Regions from separate parts of the Pseudomonas sp. LBUM1669 genome, predicted to be linked through region 2. Evidence: predicted binding sites of a transcription regulator. Region 2 holds the regulator's gene; the other holds the start of a gene.

Region 1 (3,251 bases), 1.8 Mb from region 2:
CAGTACTCGCATTCAGGGTTTCGATCTGGGTGCAGGACAGGCTGATTTTCTGCGACAACTCGGTCATGGCCAGGATGGTTTTCTCCACGACCTGACGACCATCATCCGCCTGCTCGCTCGCACCGCTTGCATGCTGCGAAGCATCGGCAGCATTGCGGGCGATTTCCTGGGTGGCGGCACCCAATTGGTTGATGGCGGCAGCCACGCTGTTGGTGCGCGCGCTTTGCTCGTCGGAGCCGACGATTGAGGCGTTGGACGATGCCATCACCCGTTGCGACAAATCGTGGACTTGACGGGTCGCCGAGGACACTTCGGAAATCGACGCGTGAATCCGCTCCACGAACTGGTTGAACGAACCGCCCAACTCGCCGAACTCGTCTTTGCTTTCCACGGCCAGACGACGGGTCAGGTCGCCTTCGCCCTGGGCGATGTCCTGCATCGCGCGGCCCATGGTGGTCAGCGGACGCATCAGCACGTTGATCAGCAGGCTCAACAGCACCGCAATAACGCTGACGGCGATAAACATGGCGATCAGCGCCGAGGTACGGAATTGGCTCAGTGGTGCGTAGGCCTTGTCCTTATCGATCGACAGACCGATGTACCACTCGGCATTTGGCAAACCGCTCACCGGGGTGAACGAGAGGATGCGGTCCTGCTTGTTCAGGGTGACGTCCTGATTGCCCTTCTCGATGCGTACGCCAGAGTTTGGATAAATGTCCTTCAGGTTTTTCATCACCTGGTCTTTGTCCGGGCTGACGATCACCTGACCGTCGGCACTGACCAGGAACGCGTGGCCGATGCCACCGAAGTCCACCGAGTTGATGATCTTCACCAGGGTCTCCAGGCTCAGATCACCGCCAACCACGCCGAGCAATTCGCCGTTCTTTTTCACCGGCATGGCGATCGTCACCACCAACCCACCGACGGCGGCCATGTACGGCGGCGTCAGCATAGTCTTGTCGGCAGCCACTGCTTGTTTGTACCAAGGGCGCTGACGCGGATCGTAACCGTCCGGCATCCTCGCGTCAGGACGTTGGGTGAACACGCCATTGGCCTGGCCAACGTAGGTGAACTGGAAGTTCGAGGTGAAGGCCGGTTGATCCACCAGGCCTGGAAGGTCCGCATTGGCGCCTTGATGAGCGACGTTCTGTGCGAGGTTTTCCAGCACCAACACACGGCCGCTCATCCAGTTCTGCACGCTGCTGGCGGTCAAATCGCCGGCTTGCTGGACGGAGGATTCGAGGTTTTGCCGGATGGTGTTTCGCTGCAGATAGTCGTTGTACAAAGTGAACAACGCAAAAGCCAGCACCACGACGCCAGAGGCGGCCAGAAGGATTTTATGGCTGAATTTGAGATTCATTTCATGGGACTTCTTATGCAAAAAGTGGGGATGCGTTCCAGGTGCAACATTCCATGTAACAGCGCAGGCGGCATTCTTCGGCCGCTCTACTTTGGTGCACGCATGTCTCACCAGTCTGTCGGCACCAGTCGGAGAAATCTTAGGGGTTTGTACGAAATGATCGATATTCCCGCCGGACGGCGTGCTAGCGCGGTTGGCGGTCGATGTACTTCTTGAATACTTGGGAATGCTGGGGAAGGACGTGACGCAGATGTGGCATGTCACGCCGGGGACAATGGCCCGAAGTTTATGGAGCTAAAACGACAAAACCCCTGTCTGCGTTAGCAGACAGGGGTTTCGGAATTCAATCTTGACGATGACCTACTCTCACATGGGGAAACCCCACACTACCATCGGCGATGCATCGTTTCACTGCTGAGTTCGGGATGGGATCAGGTGGTTCCAATGCTCTATGGTCGTCAAGAAATTCTGTAACCAGCCCGTTAAAGTCGTAACGTGCCAGAAAAATTGGTGACTTCTACTAAAACAAAACCCCTACCTGCATACGCAGATAGGGGTTTCGGAATTTAATCTTGACGATGACCTACTCTCACATGGGGAAACCCCACACTACCATCGGCGATGCATCGTTTCACTGCTGAGTTCGGGATGGGATCAGGTGGTTCCAATGCTCTATGGTCGTCAAGAAATTCGGTAGCCAGGTCGTTCTCCTTACGGATTACGCTCCAGCGAATGGGTATGTGATAGATCTCGGTGTTTTGTGAGTCTTTCGAACTTTCGGTTCGTTTCGTCTTCACACACCGCAATCTGGTGCTCTTTCGCTTTTCAGCTCAAAGCTTGCAAATTGCTTGGGTGTTATATGGTCAAGCCTCACGGGCAATTAGTATTGGTTAGCTCAACGCCTCACAGCGCTTACACACCCAACCTATCAACGTCGTAGTCTTCGACGGCCCTTCAGGGGACTCAAGGTCCCAGTGAGATCTCATCTTGAGGCTAGTTTCCCGCTTAGATGCTTTCAGCGGTTATCTATTCCGAACATAGCTACCCGGCAATGCCACTGGCGTGACAACCGGAACACCAGAGGTTCGTCCACTCCGGTCCTCTCGTACTAGGAGCAGCCCCTCTCAAATCTCAAACGTCCACGGCAGATAGGGACCGAACTGTCTCACGACGTTCTAAACCCAGCTCGCGTACCACTTTAAATGGCGAACAGCCATACCCTTGGGACCGGCTTCAGCCCCAGGATGTGATGAGCCGACATCGAGGTGCCAAACACCGCCGTCGATATGAACTCTTGGGCGGTATCAGCCTGTTATCCCCGGAGTACCTTTTATCCGTTGAGCGATGGCCCTTCCATACAGAACCACCGGATCACTAAGACCTACTTTCGTACCTGCTCGACGTGTCTGTCTCGCAGTCAAGCGCGCTTTTGCCTTTATACTCTACGACCGATTTCCGACCGGTCTGAGCGCACCTTCGTACTCCTCCGTTACTCTTTAGGAGGAGACCGCCCCAGTCAAACTACCCACCATACACTGTCCTCGATCCGGATAACGGACCTGAGTTAGAACCTCAAAGTTGCCAGGGTGGTATTTCAAGGTTGGCTCCACGCGAACTGGCGTCCACGCTTCAAAGCCTCCCACCTATCCTACACAAGCAAATTCAAAGTCCAGTGCAAAGCTATAGTAAAGGTTCACGGGGTCTTTCCGTCTAGCCGCGGATACACTGCATCTTCACAGCGATTTCAATTTCACTGAGTCTCGGGTGGAGACAGCGCCGCCATCGTTACGCCATTCGTGCAGGTCGGAACTTACCCGACAAGGAATTTCGCTACCTTAGGACCGTTATAGTTACGGCCGCCGTTTACCGGGGCTTCGATCAAGAGCTTCGC
Region 2 (14,600 bases):
GCCCATGTGCTTTGCCCCACCGCTGGCGATCAACTCGGCCAGGGCAGAAACGTCCAGCAGCGCACACATGTGCTCAATCACCGTGCCGGCGAGCCATGGCCGCTGACCTCGATGACTTCTCCATTTGATTTCGTTCGGGTCCAGGCGCAATGAGCGACTGACCTGATGCACCGCCAGCCCCCACTCGTAGCCCTGAACCGAAATGACGTATTGCAGGCCCTGGCGGAAATCATCGCGGTAGCGGTCGGGCATGACCCAGCGCGCGGTGTCGAGGACTTTCAGGTTGCCGGCCTGACTCGGCAGGATCCCGAGGAACCACTCCGGCTGACCGAACAGCGGCGTCAGCTCGTGACCGGCCAGCGAATAAATCGAGCCCAGGCACACCAGCGGCACCGCCAGGGTCAACCCGGCGACATCGAACAGCAGGCATTCGAACGGCTCGGCGGCCCACGCCGGGCGACCGTCAGTTTCTACCGGTGGCGGCGTGTTGCTCGGCGGCAGATGGACTTCGACCAGCGGCGGCACCAGGGTTTGCAGCAACGGTGCGAGGGTCGATACCGACGCCAGAACCGGTGCCGGCGCTTCTTCGAGTACCACCGGTGCTTTTGCGACCGGTGCAGCGACCGGAGCCGCCACGGGCGCTACGACAGGTGCAGCGGTCACGACGGACTTCTGCGCATCACGCGCCTGCTCTTCAAGCACGGCTGCCTGGAACTCGTCCAGCGCAGCCTCAACCTCTACCGCTTCGACAACCTCAATGACTTCAGCCACCGCTTCCACTTCCAGCGGCAACTCTTCAGTCGCCTCCATCAGCAGGCTGTCCAGATACGACTGGAGCGCCAGTTGCGGACGCGAGGTGATTTTCACCGGCCGATTCATCTCAGGCCACCTGCGGGACAAGTTGTGCTGCCAGCAAATGCTTGAGCAAGGCGCGATAAGCGAGAACCCCACGGCTCTTGCCGTCGAATTGCGAAGGCGTCAGCCCGGCCCGGCTCGCATCCCGCAGGCGCGTGTCGATCGGGATGTAGCCTTGCCAGATCTCTTCCGGGTATTTGTCGCGCAGCACGCGAAGGGTCCCGAGGGACGCCTGGGTGCGGCGGTCGAACAGAGTCGGAATGATGGTGAACGGCAACGCCACTTTGCGTGAGCGGTTGATCATTGCCAGGGTGTTGACCATGCGTTCCAGGCCTTTGACGGCCAGGTGTTCAGTCTGCACCGGAATGACCAACTGCTGGCTCGCCGCCAAGGCATTGACCATCAGTACGCCGAGCAACGGCGGGCTGTCGATCACGGCGTAATCGAAGTCCTGCCACAGCTGCGCCAGGCTCTTGGCAATCACCAGGCCCAAACCACTCTGGCCCGGCGACTGACGTTCAAGCGTGGCCAGAGCGGTGCTCGACGGCAACAGCGAAATGCGTTCGTCACTGGTCGGCAGCAGCAACTGACCGGGCAAACCTTGCGGCACGCTGCCCTTGTGCAGGAACAAGTCGTAGCTGCTGTGTTCCAGGCTGTCGGGGTCGTAGCCGAAGTAGCTGGTCATGGAGCCGTGGGGGTCGAGATCGACCACGACCACGCGCTTGCCCGCCTCGGCCAGCAAACCGGCTAAAGCGATAGAGGAAGTGGTTTTACCAACACCACCCTTTTGATTGGCAACGGCCCAGACTCTCATTCGAAATGTTCCTCCCGGTCGATACGCTCGACCGAGAAATAGCTCAACGTGTTGATGCAGGCGACGGAGAATTGACGGCGCTCTCTCGTACCGGCGACTTGACCGGGGTCGGTGCAGTTTGTGTGCCAGCACGCTTCAACGCGGCATCCGGTTGCGTATGGGCGGTTCCGGTACCGGTGAGGCTGCGACGTACATCGAGATTGCGTGACACGACCAGCACGACACGACGGTTGCGTGCACGGCCCTCGGCGGTGGCGTTATTGGCCACCGGCTGGAATTCGCCGTAACCCACCGACGCCAGGCGACCCGGGTTCACGCCCTGCATCGCTAGCATGCGCACGATGCTCGCCGAACGGGCCGAGGACAGCTCCCAGTTGGTCGGGTATTGCGCGGTGCGGATCGGTTGATCGTCGGTAAATCCTTCGACGTGGATCGGGTTGTCGAACGGTTTCAGAATGCCGGCGACCTTGTCGATGATGTTGAACGCCATGTCGCTGGGCATGGCGTCGCCGCTGCCGAACAACAGGCTGGAGTTGAGCTCGATCTCGACCCACAGCTCGTTGCCGTGCACGGTCATCTGGTTGGACTTGATCAAGTCGCCAAACGCCGCGCTGATGTCATCGGCGATGCTTTTCAGCGGATCGCTGGCGCCTGCTAAACCGGCGTCGACCTGCTCGCTGTCCTTGACCAGCGGCTTGGCCGGGGTCACGGTCATTGGCCGCTCTTCGCCAACCGGAATGGGCTTGAGGGAGCGATCGGCGTCGGCGAAGACCCCAATCAACGCTTGCGAAATGACTTTGTACTTGCCTTCGTTGATCGAAGAGATCGAGTACATGACCACGAAAAACGCGAACAGCAACGTGATGAAGTCGGCGTAGGAAACGAGCCAGCGTTCATGGTTTACATGTTCTTCAGGTTGCCTGCGACGTGCCATGGTCCATATCCCCCATCAATCCATGAAGCCCTGAAGCTTCAACTCAATAGAGCGAGGGTTTTCACCTTCGGCGATCGACAGGATCCCTTCCAGCAACATTTCGCGATAACGCGACTGGCGTAACGCGACGGACTTGAGCTTGGCGGCAATCGGCAGCAACACCAGGTTGGCACTGGCCACGCCGTAGATGGTCGCGACGAAGGCGACGGCAATGCCGCTGCCCAGTTGCGTCGGATCGGCCAGGTTGCCCATGACATGGATCAGGCCCATCACCGCGCCGATGATGCCGATGGTCGGCGCGTAGCCGCCCATGCTTTCGAAGACTTTTGCGGCTTCGATGTCACGGCTTTCCTGGGTGTAGAAATCCACTTCCAGAATGCTGCGAATCGCTTCCGGCTCGGCGCCGTCGACCAGCAGTTGCAGGCCTTTGCGCGAGTAGCTGTCAGGTTCGGCATCGGCCACCCCTTCCAGACCGAGCAAACCTTCCTTGCGCGCGGTCAGGCTCCAGTTGACGACGCGGTCGATGCCGCCGGCCAGGTCAACGCGAGGCGGAAACAGAATCCAGCCAATGATTTGCATGGCACGCTTGAAGGCGCTCATCGGCGATTGCAGCAACGCCGCGCCGATGGTCCCACCGAGTACGATCAGCGCAGCCGGGCCGTTGGCCAATGCGCCGAGGTGACCGCCTTCAAGGTAGTTGCCGCCAATGATGGCGACAAACGCCATGATGATCCCGATAAGGCTTAAAACATCCATCAGATACACGCCTCGACCAAGTGCCTGCCAATATCGTCCAGACCGTAGATCGCGTCGGCGAGATCGGCTTTGACGATAGCCATCGGCATGCCGTAGATCACGCAGCTGGCTTCATCCTGAGCCCAGATCGCGCTGCCGCCCTGCTTGAGCAGACGTGCGCCTTCACGACCGTCGGCGCCCATGCCGGTCAGTACGACCGCCAGAACTTTGTCGCCGTAGGACTTGGCTGCGGAACCGAAAGTGATGTCCACGCACGGTTTGTAGTTCAGACGCTCGTCGCCCGGCAGGATTTTCACCGCCCCACGGCCGTCGATCATCATTTGCTTGCCACCCGGTGCCAGCAGCGCCAGGCCCGGACGCAGGATGTCGCCATCCTCGGCTTCCTTGACGCTGATGCGGCAGAGCTTGTCCAGACGTTCGGCGAAGGCCTTGGTGAAGGCGGCCGGCATGTGCTGGATCAGTACGATCGGGGCTGGGAAGTTGGCCGGTAACTGGGTCAACACCCGTTGCAGGGCAACCGGACCGCCCGTGGACGTGCCAATGGCCACCAGTTTGTAGGCTTTGCGTTTTGGCGCGGGCGACGACGGGCCGGACGATGCCGGGGCCGGTGTCGGTGCGTAGCTACGCGCCGGAATCGGTGCCGGAGCCGCGCGCACAGGCGTGCTGCTGCCGTAACTGCTGACGCTCGAAGGCGCAGGCGTGGGGGCTGGCGCGGCGACCGGGGCCGGTGCGCTGTAGGTATTGGCGCGACGGTTACTGCGCGAAATGCTGAGAATCTTCTCGCACAGCAGTTGTTTGACCTTCTCCGGGTTGCGGGAGATGTCTTCGAAATTCTTCGGCAGGAAATCCACCGCGCCGGCGTCCAGCGCATCGAGGGTGACCCGGGCGCCTTCATGGGTCAGCGAGGAGAACATCAATACCGGGGTCGGGCAGCGTTGCATGATGTGCCGCACCGCCGTGATGCCATCCATCATCGGCATCTCGTAGTCCATGGTGATCACGTCTGGCTTGAGGGCCAGCGCCTGATCGATCGCCTCTTTTCCGTTGGTCGCCGTACCGACGACCTGGATATTCGGATCCGCTGAAAGAATTTCCGAGACGCGGCGGCGGAAAAACCCCGAATCGTCCACCACCAGGACTTTGACTGCCATAAACACTCCGTTAGGACGGAGCGAGGCTTAGTCGCCCCGCTCCACCAGAATCAAATACGCCGTGCGGCGTAACGCTTGAGCATGCTCGGAACATCGAGAATCAGCGCAATGCGACCGTCACCGGTAATGGTGGCGCCCGACATGCCCGGGGTTCCCTGGAGCATTTTGCCCAATGGCTTGATGACCACTTCTTCCTGGCCCACCAGCTGGTCGACGACGAAGCCGATCCGCTGAGTGCCCACCGAAAGGATCACCACATGGCCCTCGCGCTGCTCTTCGTGAGCGGCGGAGCTGACCAGCCAGCGCTTGAGGTAGAACAATGGCAGTGCCTTGTCCCGCACGATCACCACTTCCTGACCGTCCACCACGTTGGTGCGCGACAGGTCGAGGTGGAAGATCTCGTTGACGTTCACCAGCGGGAACGCGAACGCCTGGTTGCCGAGCATGACCATCAGCGTCGGCATGATCGCCAGGGTCAACGGGACCTTGATGACGATCTTCGAGCCCTTGCCCTTGGTCGAATAAATATTGATGGTGCCGTTGAGCTGGGCGATTTTGGTTTTCACCACGTCCATGCCCACGCCGCGTCCGGAGACATCGGAAATTTCGGTCTTGGTCGAGAAACCCGGCGCGAAGATCAGGTTGAAGCAGTCGGACTCGCTGAGGCGATCCGCGGCATCCTTGTCCATCAAGCCTTTCTTCACGGCAATACCGCGCAGAACATCAGCGTCCATGCCCTTGCCGTCATCGGAGATGGACAGCAGGATGTGGTCGCCTTCCTGTTCAGCGGACAGGATCACCTTGCCGCTGCGAGGCTTGCCCATCGCTTCGCGCTCGGCCGGCTCTTCAATGCCGTGGTCGACCGAGTTGCGCACCAAGTGGACCAGCGGGTCGGCCAGGGCCTCGACGAGGTTCTTGTCGAGGTCGGTTTCTTCGCCGACCAGCTCCAGGTTGATCTCTTTCTTGAGCTGGCGAGCCAGGTCGCGAACCAGACGCGGGAAGCGCCCGAAGACTTTCTTGATCGGTTGCATCCGGGTCTTCATGACCGCGGTTTGCAGGTCGGCCGTGACCACGTCGAGGTTCGACACGGCCTTGGACATGGCTTCGTCGCCGCTGTTGAGGCCCAGACGGACCAAGCGGTTACGCACCAATACCAGTTCGCCGACCATGTTCATGATTTCGTCGAGACGCGCGGTATCAACCCGCACGGTGGTCTCGGCTTCGCTGGCCGGTTTTTCCGGTGGCGGCGCGGACGGTGCGCGGGCTGGAGCCGGTGCAGCGGCAGCCGCCGGTTTCGGCGCTTCGGCTTTCGGCTCGGGTGCCTTGGCAACCGGTTTGGGCGCAGCAGCCTTGGCGACTGGAGCAGCCACCGCAGCACCTGTGCCGACTTCGGTGAACTTGCCTTTGCCATGCAATTCGTCGAGCAGCGATTCGAACTCGTGATCGGAGATCAGATCACCGCCGGCCGCTTTAGCGGTTGGCGCAGCCGAGGCAGGTACGGCGGCAATGGCCGATTCCAGCGCATCCACCGCAAAGTTGCCCTTGCCGTGCAACTGGTCGAGCAGTGCTTCGAATTCGTCGTCGGTAATATCAGAGCTGTCGCCGGCCGCTTTCGGTGCCGCCGGTGCAGCGGGCGCTGCCACCGCATCAACCGCGAACTGGCCTTTGCCGTGCAGTTGATCGAGCAACGACTCGAACTCGGCATCGGTAATTTCGTCGCTGGCCGCGGACTCGGCAGCCGCCACTGGAGCAACCGCCGGCGCTTCGGCTTGAGCCTTGACGGCGTTCAGCGAGTCCAGCAGTTGTTCAAATTCGTTATCAGTGATGTCGCCCGATTCTTCAGCGGCAGGTGCTTCGACCACTTCAGCCACCGGTGCAGATTCATCAGCTGTTTGCGGCTCGGCCAGACGGGCCAGTGCCGCGAGCAATTCAGGCGTGGCAGCCGTAATCGGGCTGCGTTCGCGAACTTCGGTGAACATGCTGTTCACTGCGTCCAGCGCTTCGAGAACCACGTCCATCAGTTCCGAGTCGACGCGACGTTCACCCTTGCGCAGGATGTCGAACACGTTCTCGGCGATGTGACAGCACTCCACCAGCTCGTTGAGCTGGAGGAAGCCGGCGCCCCCTTTTACAGTGTGAAAACCGCGAAAAATTGCATTGAGCAAATCCGCATCATCCGGTCGGCTTTCAAGCTCGACCAGCTGTTCGGACAGTTGCTCTAGAATCTCGCCGGCCTCAACCAGGAAATCCTGAAGGATCTCTTCATCGGCGCCGAAGCTCATTAAGGGGGTGCTCCTACAGGTCTAAAAACCTAAAAAACCTAAAATGCTAAAACTCTAAAATCCTAGGCTGGATAACAAATCGTCCACATCGTCCTGACCGGACACAACGTCTTCTCTTTTATCGGCATGAATCTGCGGACCTTCACCCTGAGAGAGATGTTTTTGCGGATCTTTTTCAGCAAGCATCGCATCACGGTCATGTTCGATACCCGCAAAGCGGTCTACCTGACTGGCCATGAGCACGAGCTTGAGCAGGTTGCTTTCAACTTCGGTGACCAATTGGGTCACGCGCTTGATCACCTGACCGGTGAGGTCCTGGTAATCCTGGGCCAACAGAATGTCGTTGAGGTTGCTCGACACCGTGCGATTGTCATCGCTGCTGCGCGTCAGGAAACCGTCGACGCGCCGGGCCAGTTCGCGGAACTCTTCAGCCCCGACTTCGCGACGCATGAACCGCCCCCAATCCGTGCTCAACGCCTGGGCTTCTTCGCTCAGGCGGTTGACCAGCGGCGTGGCGTTTTCCACCAGGTCCATTGTGCGGTTGGCGGCGGCCTCGGTCAGCTTGACCACATAACCCAGACGCTCGGTGGCGTCCGTGATCTGCGACACTTCCTCGGCTTGCGGCATGTTTGGGTCAATCTGGAAATTGACGATCGCGCTATGCAGCTCGCGAGTGAGCTTGCCCACTTCCTGATACAGGCCGCGGTCACGGGTCTGATTGAGCTCATGGATAAGTTGCACAGCGTCGCCGAACCTGCCTTTTTCAAGGCTTTCGACCAGTTCGACCGCGTGTTTTTTCAGGGTCGATTCAAAATCGCCCAGTGAAGATTCTTTATGCTCCATAGCTCCCCCGTGGCGCAGTGGATCAACCGATGCGTTCGAAAATCTTCTCGATTTTTTCTTTCAACGCCTGGGCCGTGAAGGGTTTGACCACATAGCCGTTAACACCGGCCTGTGCCGCTTCGATAATCTGCTCGCGCTTGGCTTCGGCAGTCACCATCAGCACCGGCAGGTGCTTGAGCTTTTCATCGGCGCGCACGTGACGCAGCAGATCGATACCGGTCATGCCAGGCATGTTCCAGTCCGTTACCAGAAAGTCGATGCTCCCGCTGTTGAGAACCGGAATGGCGGTAGTGCCATCGTCGGCCTCGACCGTGTTGGTGAACCCAAGGTCACGCAACAGGTTTTTTATGATCCGCCGCATCGTTGAGAAGTCATCAACGATGAGGATTTTCATGTTCTTGTCCAATTCGACCTCCAAGCAGTCTTAAACGCGCCCAGCACCTGGACGCGCCATTTCAATCAATCCGGCAATCCACTCGATGACTGTCTGGAGCACAACAGATCGCGACCGGTGCAGTTCAACACTCCACCGGCCTCGTTCGCAGTGTCCCCACACTGCCTTCAGCGCGCTCGCCACTCCCCCAAACGCCCCCGCAAACGGGCCGCGCACTGGCTATGTAACTGGCTGACCCGCGATTCGCTGACCCCCAGGACCTCACCGATTTCCTTGAGGTTCAGCTCTTCGTCGTAGTACAGCGCCAACACCAGTCGCTCACGCTCCGGCAAATTGGCAATCGCGTCCGCCAGCGCGGCCTGGAAGCGTTCATCTTCCAGATCGCGTGACGGCTCAAGATGTGCACTCGCGCCATCCTCGTGCAGCCCTTCGTGTTCGCCGTCCTGCAACAGATCGTCGAAACTGAATAACCGGCTGCCCAGGGTGTCGTTCAAAATCCCGTAATAATCGTCGAGACTCAATTGGAGTTCGGCCGCAACCTCATGATCTTTAGCGTCACGACCGGTTTTAGCTTCAATCGAGCGAATTGCGTCGCTGACCATGCGGGTATTGCGGTGAACCGAACGTGGCGCCCAGTCCCCCTTACGCACTTCATCGAGCATCGCGCCGCGGATTCGAATGCCCGCGTAGGTCTCGAAACTCGCGCCTTTGCTGGCGTCATATTTGGTCGACACTTCAAGCAGGCCGATCATCCCGGCCTGGATCAGGTCTTCAACCTGAACACTGGCCGGCAGACGGGCCAGCAAGTGGTAAGCAATGCGTTTGACCAGTGGCGCGTAACGCTCGATCAGCTCGTACTGCGCGTCACGTGCCGACTTCTTGTAGAGGTTGTAGCCACTGGCTGTCATAGGACGGGTCCTGCGGTCTGTTGCACGAGGCGCTCGACGAAAAACTCCAGGTGCCCACGCGGGTTGGCAGGCAGCGGCCAGGTGTCGACCTTCTGCGCGATCGCCTTGAACGCCAGGGCGCACTTGGAACGAGGGAAGGCTTCGTAGACGGCGCGCTGCTTCTGCACGGCCTTGCGCACGCTTTCGTCGTATGGCACTGCGCCGACGTATTGTAGGGCGACGTCGAGGAAGCGATCTGTGACCTTGGTCAACTTGGCGAACAGGTTGCGACCTTCCTGCGGGCTCTGAGCCATGTTGGCCAGGACGCGGAAGCGGTTCATGCCGTAATCGCGGTTCAGCAGTTTGATCAGCGCGTAGGCATCGGTGATCGAGGTCGGCTCGTCGCACACCACCAGCAAGACTTCTTGTGCTGCGCGAACGAAACTGACTACCGAGTCACCAATACCCGCAGCGGTGTCGATCACCAATACGTCGAGGTTGTCGCCGATATCGCTGAAGGCCTGGATCAGGCCGGCGTGCTGGGCCGGGCTCAGATGAACCATGCTCTGCGTGCCGGACGCGGCCGGAACGATGCGAATACCGCCAGGGCCCTGCAACAGAACGTCGCGCAGCTCACAGCGGCCTTCGATCACGTCGGCCAGGGTACGTTTGGGTGTCAGCCCCAACAGGACGTCGACGTTCGCCAGCCCCAGATCGGCGTCCAGCAGCATGACGCGCCGGCCGAGTTCAGCTAGAGCCAGGGACAAGTTCACTGACACGTTAGTCTTCCCGACGCCACCTTTGCCGCCGGTCACCGCGATCACCTGTACGGGATGCATGCTGCCCATGTTATTTCTTTACCTTGTCTTGCATAGACGGAGGCCACATTACTGGCTGCGCGCTCATAAAATGAACAATGCATGGCAGACCATCGATGTAGGTACAAAAACTGTTCATTAGTACCTCAGCCAACCTGCTTGGTCGGGCTGTGGTAAATATCAGCGAACATGTCAGCCATGGCTTCTTCGCTGGGTTCTTCTTGCATTTGCACGCTTACGGCGCGACTGACCAACTGATGACGACGCGGCAGATGCAAATCATCCGGAATACGCGGGCCATCGGTCAGGTAAGCCACCGGCAATTCATGACTGATCGCCAGGCTCAACACCTCGCCCAGACTTGCCGTTTCATCCAGTTTAGTCAGGATGCAGCCAGCGAGCCCGCAGCGCTTGTAACTGTGATAAGCGGCCGTTAGAACCTGTTTCTGGCTGGTGGTTGCCAAAACCAAATAATTTTTTGACTTGATGCCACGTCCGGCCAGGCTTTCGAGCTGCATACGCAGGGCTGGATCGCTGGCCTGAAGCCCGGCGGTATCGATCAGCACCACGCGTTTGCGCAACAACGGATCCAGCGCCTGCACCAGCGATTGGCCCGGATCGACATGGGTTACCGACACGTTGAGAATCCGGCCCAGCGTCTTCAATTGTTCCTGAGCACCGATACGGTAGCTGTCCATGCTCACCAGCGCGATGTTTTGCGCGCCGTATTTGAGCACGTAGCGGGCCGCGAGCTTGGCCAGGGTGGTGGTCTTGCCCATGCCGGCAGGGCCGACCATGGCAATCACGCCGCCCTCTTCCAGTGGCTCGACTTCCGGAGTGGCAATCATCCGCGCCAGGTGTGCCAGCAACATGCGCCAGGCCTGACGGGGCTCGTCAATGTCGGCAATCATCGCCAGCAAGTCGCGAGACAACGGGCCGGACAGGCCGATGCGTTGCAGGCGACGCCAAAGATTGGCCTGGGCCGGACGGCTGCCTTGCAGCTGATTCCAGGCCAGGGAGCCGAGTTGTACTTCCATCAGTTCGCGCAGGCTGTTGAGTTCGAAACGCATCGAATCGAACGCCCGTGGATCGAAGCCCCCAGCGGCAGGTGCCGGGGCTGGCGCCGAGCGACGAGGTTCGGCATACGTCGGCTCGATCAGCGGCTCGGCGGCGGTCAACGGCAGGCCGGCGAACAACTGGCGATTGGTGGTCTTGTCGCCTTCGGTTTCGCCTTCGCCACGCAGGCTCAATTCGGCCTGGGCGGTGACGATCCGCGACTGGGTCTTGCGCAGCTCATCCTCGAGTTCCATGTTCGGAACACGCGGGGCCAGCGCCGACAATTTGTAATCCAGGGCAGCCGTCAGCTCGACACCACCGGCGATCCGGCGATTGCCAATAATGGCGGCATCAGCGCCCAGCTCATCACGAACCAGTTTCATGGCCTGACGCATATCGGCGGCGAAAAAACGCTTAACTTGCATAAACCACTACCTCAGCCGTTGGGCCCTACTGTCGCAACGATGGTCACTTGCTTGTTGTCAGGAATTTCCTGGTAAGCCAACACATGCAAACCCGGGACTGCCAGTCGGCCGAATCGCGAAAGCATCGCGCGAACCGGACCGGCCACCAGCAAAATCACCGGTTGACCTTGCATTTCCTGACGCTGCGCCGCATCGATCAACGAGCGTTGCAATTTCTCAGCCATGCTTGGCTCCAGCAGAACGCCCTCTTCCGAGCCTTGTCCTGCCTTCTGAAGACTATTGAGCAATATTTGTTCCAACCTTGGCTCCAGAGTGATAACTGGTAGCTCGGAGTCAGTCCCTACAATGCTTTGGACGATTGCGCGGGATACGCCGACGCGCACCGCGGCCACCAAAGCGGCAGTATCTTGACTCTTGGCAGCATTGTTGGCGATGGCCTCGGCAATGCTGCGAATGTCCCGCACCGGCACCTGTTCGGCCAGCAACGCTTGAAGCACTTTGAGCAGCTGCGACAGCGAGACCACGCCCGGCACCAGCTCCTCGGCCAGCTTCGGCGAGCTTTTGGCCAGCAATTGCATGAGTTGCTGGACTTCTTCGTGACCGATCAGTTCGCTGGAGTGCTTGTACAGAATCTGGTTCAAGTGCGTCGCCACGACCGTACTGGCGTCGACCACGGTGTAACCCAGCGATTGTGCCTGGGCACGCTGGCTGATTTCGATCCAGACCGCTTCCAGGCCAAAAGCCGGATCTTTGGCGGTTATGCCATTGAGCGTGCCGTAGACCTGCCCCGGGTTGATCGCCAGTTCGCGATCCGGGTAGATCTCGGCTTCTGCCAGGATCACGCCCATCAGGGTCAGGCGGTAAGCACTCGGCGCCAGGTCGAGGTTGTCACGAATGTGCACAGTCGGCATCAGGAAGCCCAGGTCCTGGGACAGCTTCTTGCGCACACCCTTGATCCGCGCCAACAACTGACCACCCTGGTTGCGATCCACCAGCGGAATCAGGCGATAGCCGACTTCCAGGCCAATCATGTCGATCGGTGTCACGTCGTCCCAGCCCAGCTCCTTGGTTTCCATTGCGCGGGCTGGCGATGGCAGCAGCTCCTGTTGACGCTTGACCTCTTGCAGGGCCTGTACCTTGACCACGTTCTGCTTCTTCCAGAACAGGTATGCGCCGCCAGCAGCCAAGGCCGCCATGCTGAGAAAGGAGAAGTGCGGCATGCCGGGCACCAGGCCCATCACCGCCATCAAACCCGCCGCCACGGCCAACGCTTTCGGCGAGGCGAACATCTGGCGATTGATCTGCTTGCCCATGTCTTCCGAACCGGAAGCACGGGTCACCATGATCGCCGCCGCTGTCGATAACAGCAGTGATGGCAATTGCGCCACCAAACCGTCACCGATGGTCAACAAGGCGTAAACCCGACCGGCATCACCAAAGGTCATGCCGTGCTGGAAGATGCCGACTGCCATGCCGCCGATCAGGTTGATGAACAGAATCAGCAGGCCGGCGATGGCGTCACCGCGCACGAATTTGCTGGCACCGTCCATGGAACCGTAGAACTCGGCTTCCTGGGCGACTTCCATGCGGCGCAGTTTGGCCTGATTCTGGTCGATCAGGCCGGCGTTCAAGTCGGCGTCGATCGCCATTTGTTTGCCGGGCATCGCATCGAGGGTGAAACGTGCGCTCACCTCGGAAATCCGCCCGGCACCCTTGGTCACCACGACGAAGTTGATGATCATTAAAATCGCGAAGACCACGATACCAACTACGTAGTTACCGCCGATCACCACCTCACCGAAGGCCTGGATCACCTTACCGGCGGAAGCGTGACCGTCCTGTCCGTGGAGCATCACCACCCGGGTGGAGGCCACGTTCAGCGCCAGTCGCAACAGCGTCGCCACCAGCAGAATGGTCGGAAACACTGCGAAATCCAGCGGCCGCAAGGCGTAGACGCAAACCAGCAAGACGACGATCGACAACGCGATGTTGAACGTGAAAAACACGTCCAGCAGGAACGGCGGGATCGGCAACATCATCATTGCCAGCATGACCAGCAGCAACAACGGCACACCCAGGTTGCCCCGACTTAAGTCGGCAACGTTTGTGCGGGCAGTGTTGAGTAACTGAGAGCGATCCACCGGTTTTCCCCGTTTCTTTAAAGCAAACTTTTGACGCCTGAAGCAGGCGCAGAGCGGCTATTGCAAGAAGCCTTCCAACTTTTGCAGAGGCGGGACATAGAGGGTTGTTTTGAGGATTTGCGTCGTCTGTGCCGACCTCTTCGCGGGCAAGCCTCGCTCCTACAATCCCGTGTCGTTCACATATGCCGCGACCGACTCAAAAACGGTAGGAGCGAGGCTTGCCAGCGAAGAGGCCGGCACTACCCGCACAAAACTCAGGAATCACGCCGCAAATCCGGCGGGATCGGCAAATCATCCTTCAGCGGATCCGGACGCTTGCCCTTGCCCGCCCGGTACTGGCGGATCTGGTAGACGTAGGCCAGTACCTGAGCAACCGCCAGATACAACCCACCAGGAATTTCCTGCTCCAGCTCGGTGGAGTAATAGATCGAACGCGCCAGGGCCGGCGATTCGAGCAGCAGCACATTATTGGCCACGGCGATTTCACGAATTTTCAAGGCCAGGAAGTCACTGCCCTTGGCCAGCAGCACTGGCGCACTGCCCTTGTCGGGATCGTACTTGAGGGCTACGGCGTAGTGCGTCGGGTTGGTAATGACCACGTCGGCCTCGGGGATGGCCGCCATCATCCGGCGCTGAGACATCTCGCGCTGCAACTGGCGAATGCGCTGTTTGACCTCCGGCCGCCCCTCCTGATCCTTGTGCTCGTCGCGCACTTCCTGCTTGGTCATCAGCAGTTTTTTGTGGCTTTCCCACAGCTGCACCGGCACGTCAACGGCGGCGATGATGATCAATCCGCAGGCCATCCACAAGGTGCTCCAGCCCACCACTTGCAGGCTGTGAATGATCGCCATGTCCAACGGTTCATGGGCAATGCGCATCAGGTCGTCGATGTCGGAAGACAACACCGCCAGCGCCACGAACAGCACGATGAAAAACTTCGCCAGGGCCTTGAGCAGTTCGACCAGCGCCTTGGCCGAGAACATCCGCTTGAGCCCCGCGCCGGGGTTCATGCGACTGAATTTCGGCGCCATCGAGCCCGCGGCAAACAACCAGCCACCGAGGGAAATCGGGCCGATCAGCGCAGCCAGTAACAAAGTGATCATTACCGGTTGAATCGACAGCAGGGCGATCAGCCCCGAGTTCAGCAGGAAGGTGCCCATGTTGCGCTGATCCAGAATCACTTCCCGCGACAGCGTGAAGTTCATGCGCATCAGTTCCATCATGTCCTGCGCCAGGGCTCCACC

The links. The regulator FliA, encoded in region 2, starts transcription of late flagellar genes. The targets are predictions, from matches to a motif close to CTAAAGTTTNNNNNNNNNNNGCCGNTAA.
Region 1: ACA051_RS00630 (methyl-accepting chemotaxis protein) is a predicted target of FliA. The motif match lies at 1,476-1,503, and genes of this name have one in related genera.

What each region holds. Positions count from the first base shown of each region.
Region 1 covers NZ_CP166784.1:122,526-125,776, reverse strand. The annotation lists gene ACA051_RS00630 (methyl-accepting chemotaxis protein) at 1-1,360, opposite strand, end outside; rRNA gene rrf (5S ribosomal RNA) at 1,708-1,823, opposite strand; rRNA gene rrf (5S ribosomal RNA) at 1,931-2,046, opposite strand; rRNA gene ACA051_RS00615 (23S ribosomal RNA) at 2,220-3,251, opposite strand, start outside.
Region 2 covers NZ_CP166784.1:1,922,628-1,937,227, reverse strand. The annotation lists gene ACA051_RS08960 (CheW domain-containing protein) at 1-879, opposite strand, end outside; gene ACA051_RS08955 (ParA family protein) at 881-1,669, opposite strand; gene motD (flagellar motor protein MotD) at 1,713-2,603, opposite strand; gene ACA051_RS08945 (flagellar motor protein) at 2,619-3,359, opposite strand; gene ACA051_RS08940 (protein-glutamate methylesterase/protein-glutamine glutaminase) at 3,359-4,510, opposite strand; gene ACA051_RS08935 (chemotaxis protein CheA) at 4,561-6,792, opposite strand; gene ACA051_RS08930 (protein phosphatase CheZ) at 6,847-7,635, opposite strand; gene ACA051_RS08925 (chemotaxis response regulator CheY) at 7,658-8,029, opposite strand; gene fliA (RNA polymerase sigma factor FliA) at 8,197-8,937, opposite strand; gene fleN (flagellar synthesis regulator FleN) at 8,934-9,764, opposite strand; gene flhF (flagellar biosynthesis GTPase FlhF) at 9,881-11,215, opposite strand; gene flhA (flagellar biosynthesis protein FlhA) at 11,227-13,356, opposite strand; gene flhB (flagellar biosynthesis protein FlhB) at 13,611-14,600, opposite strand, start outside.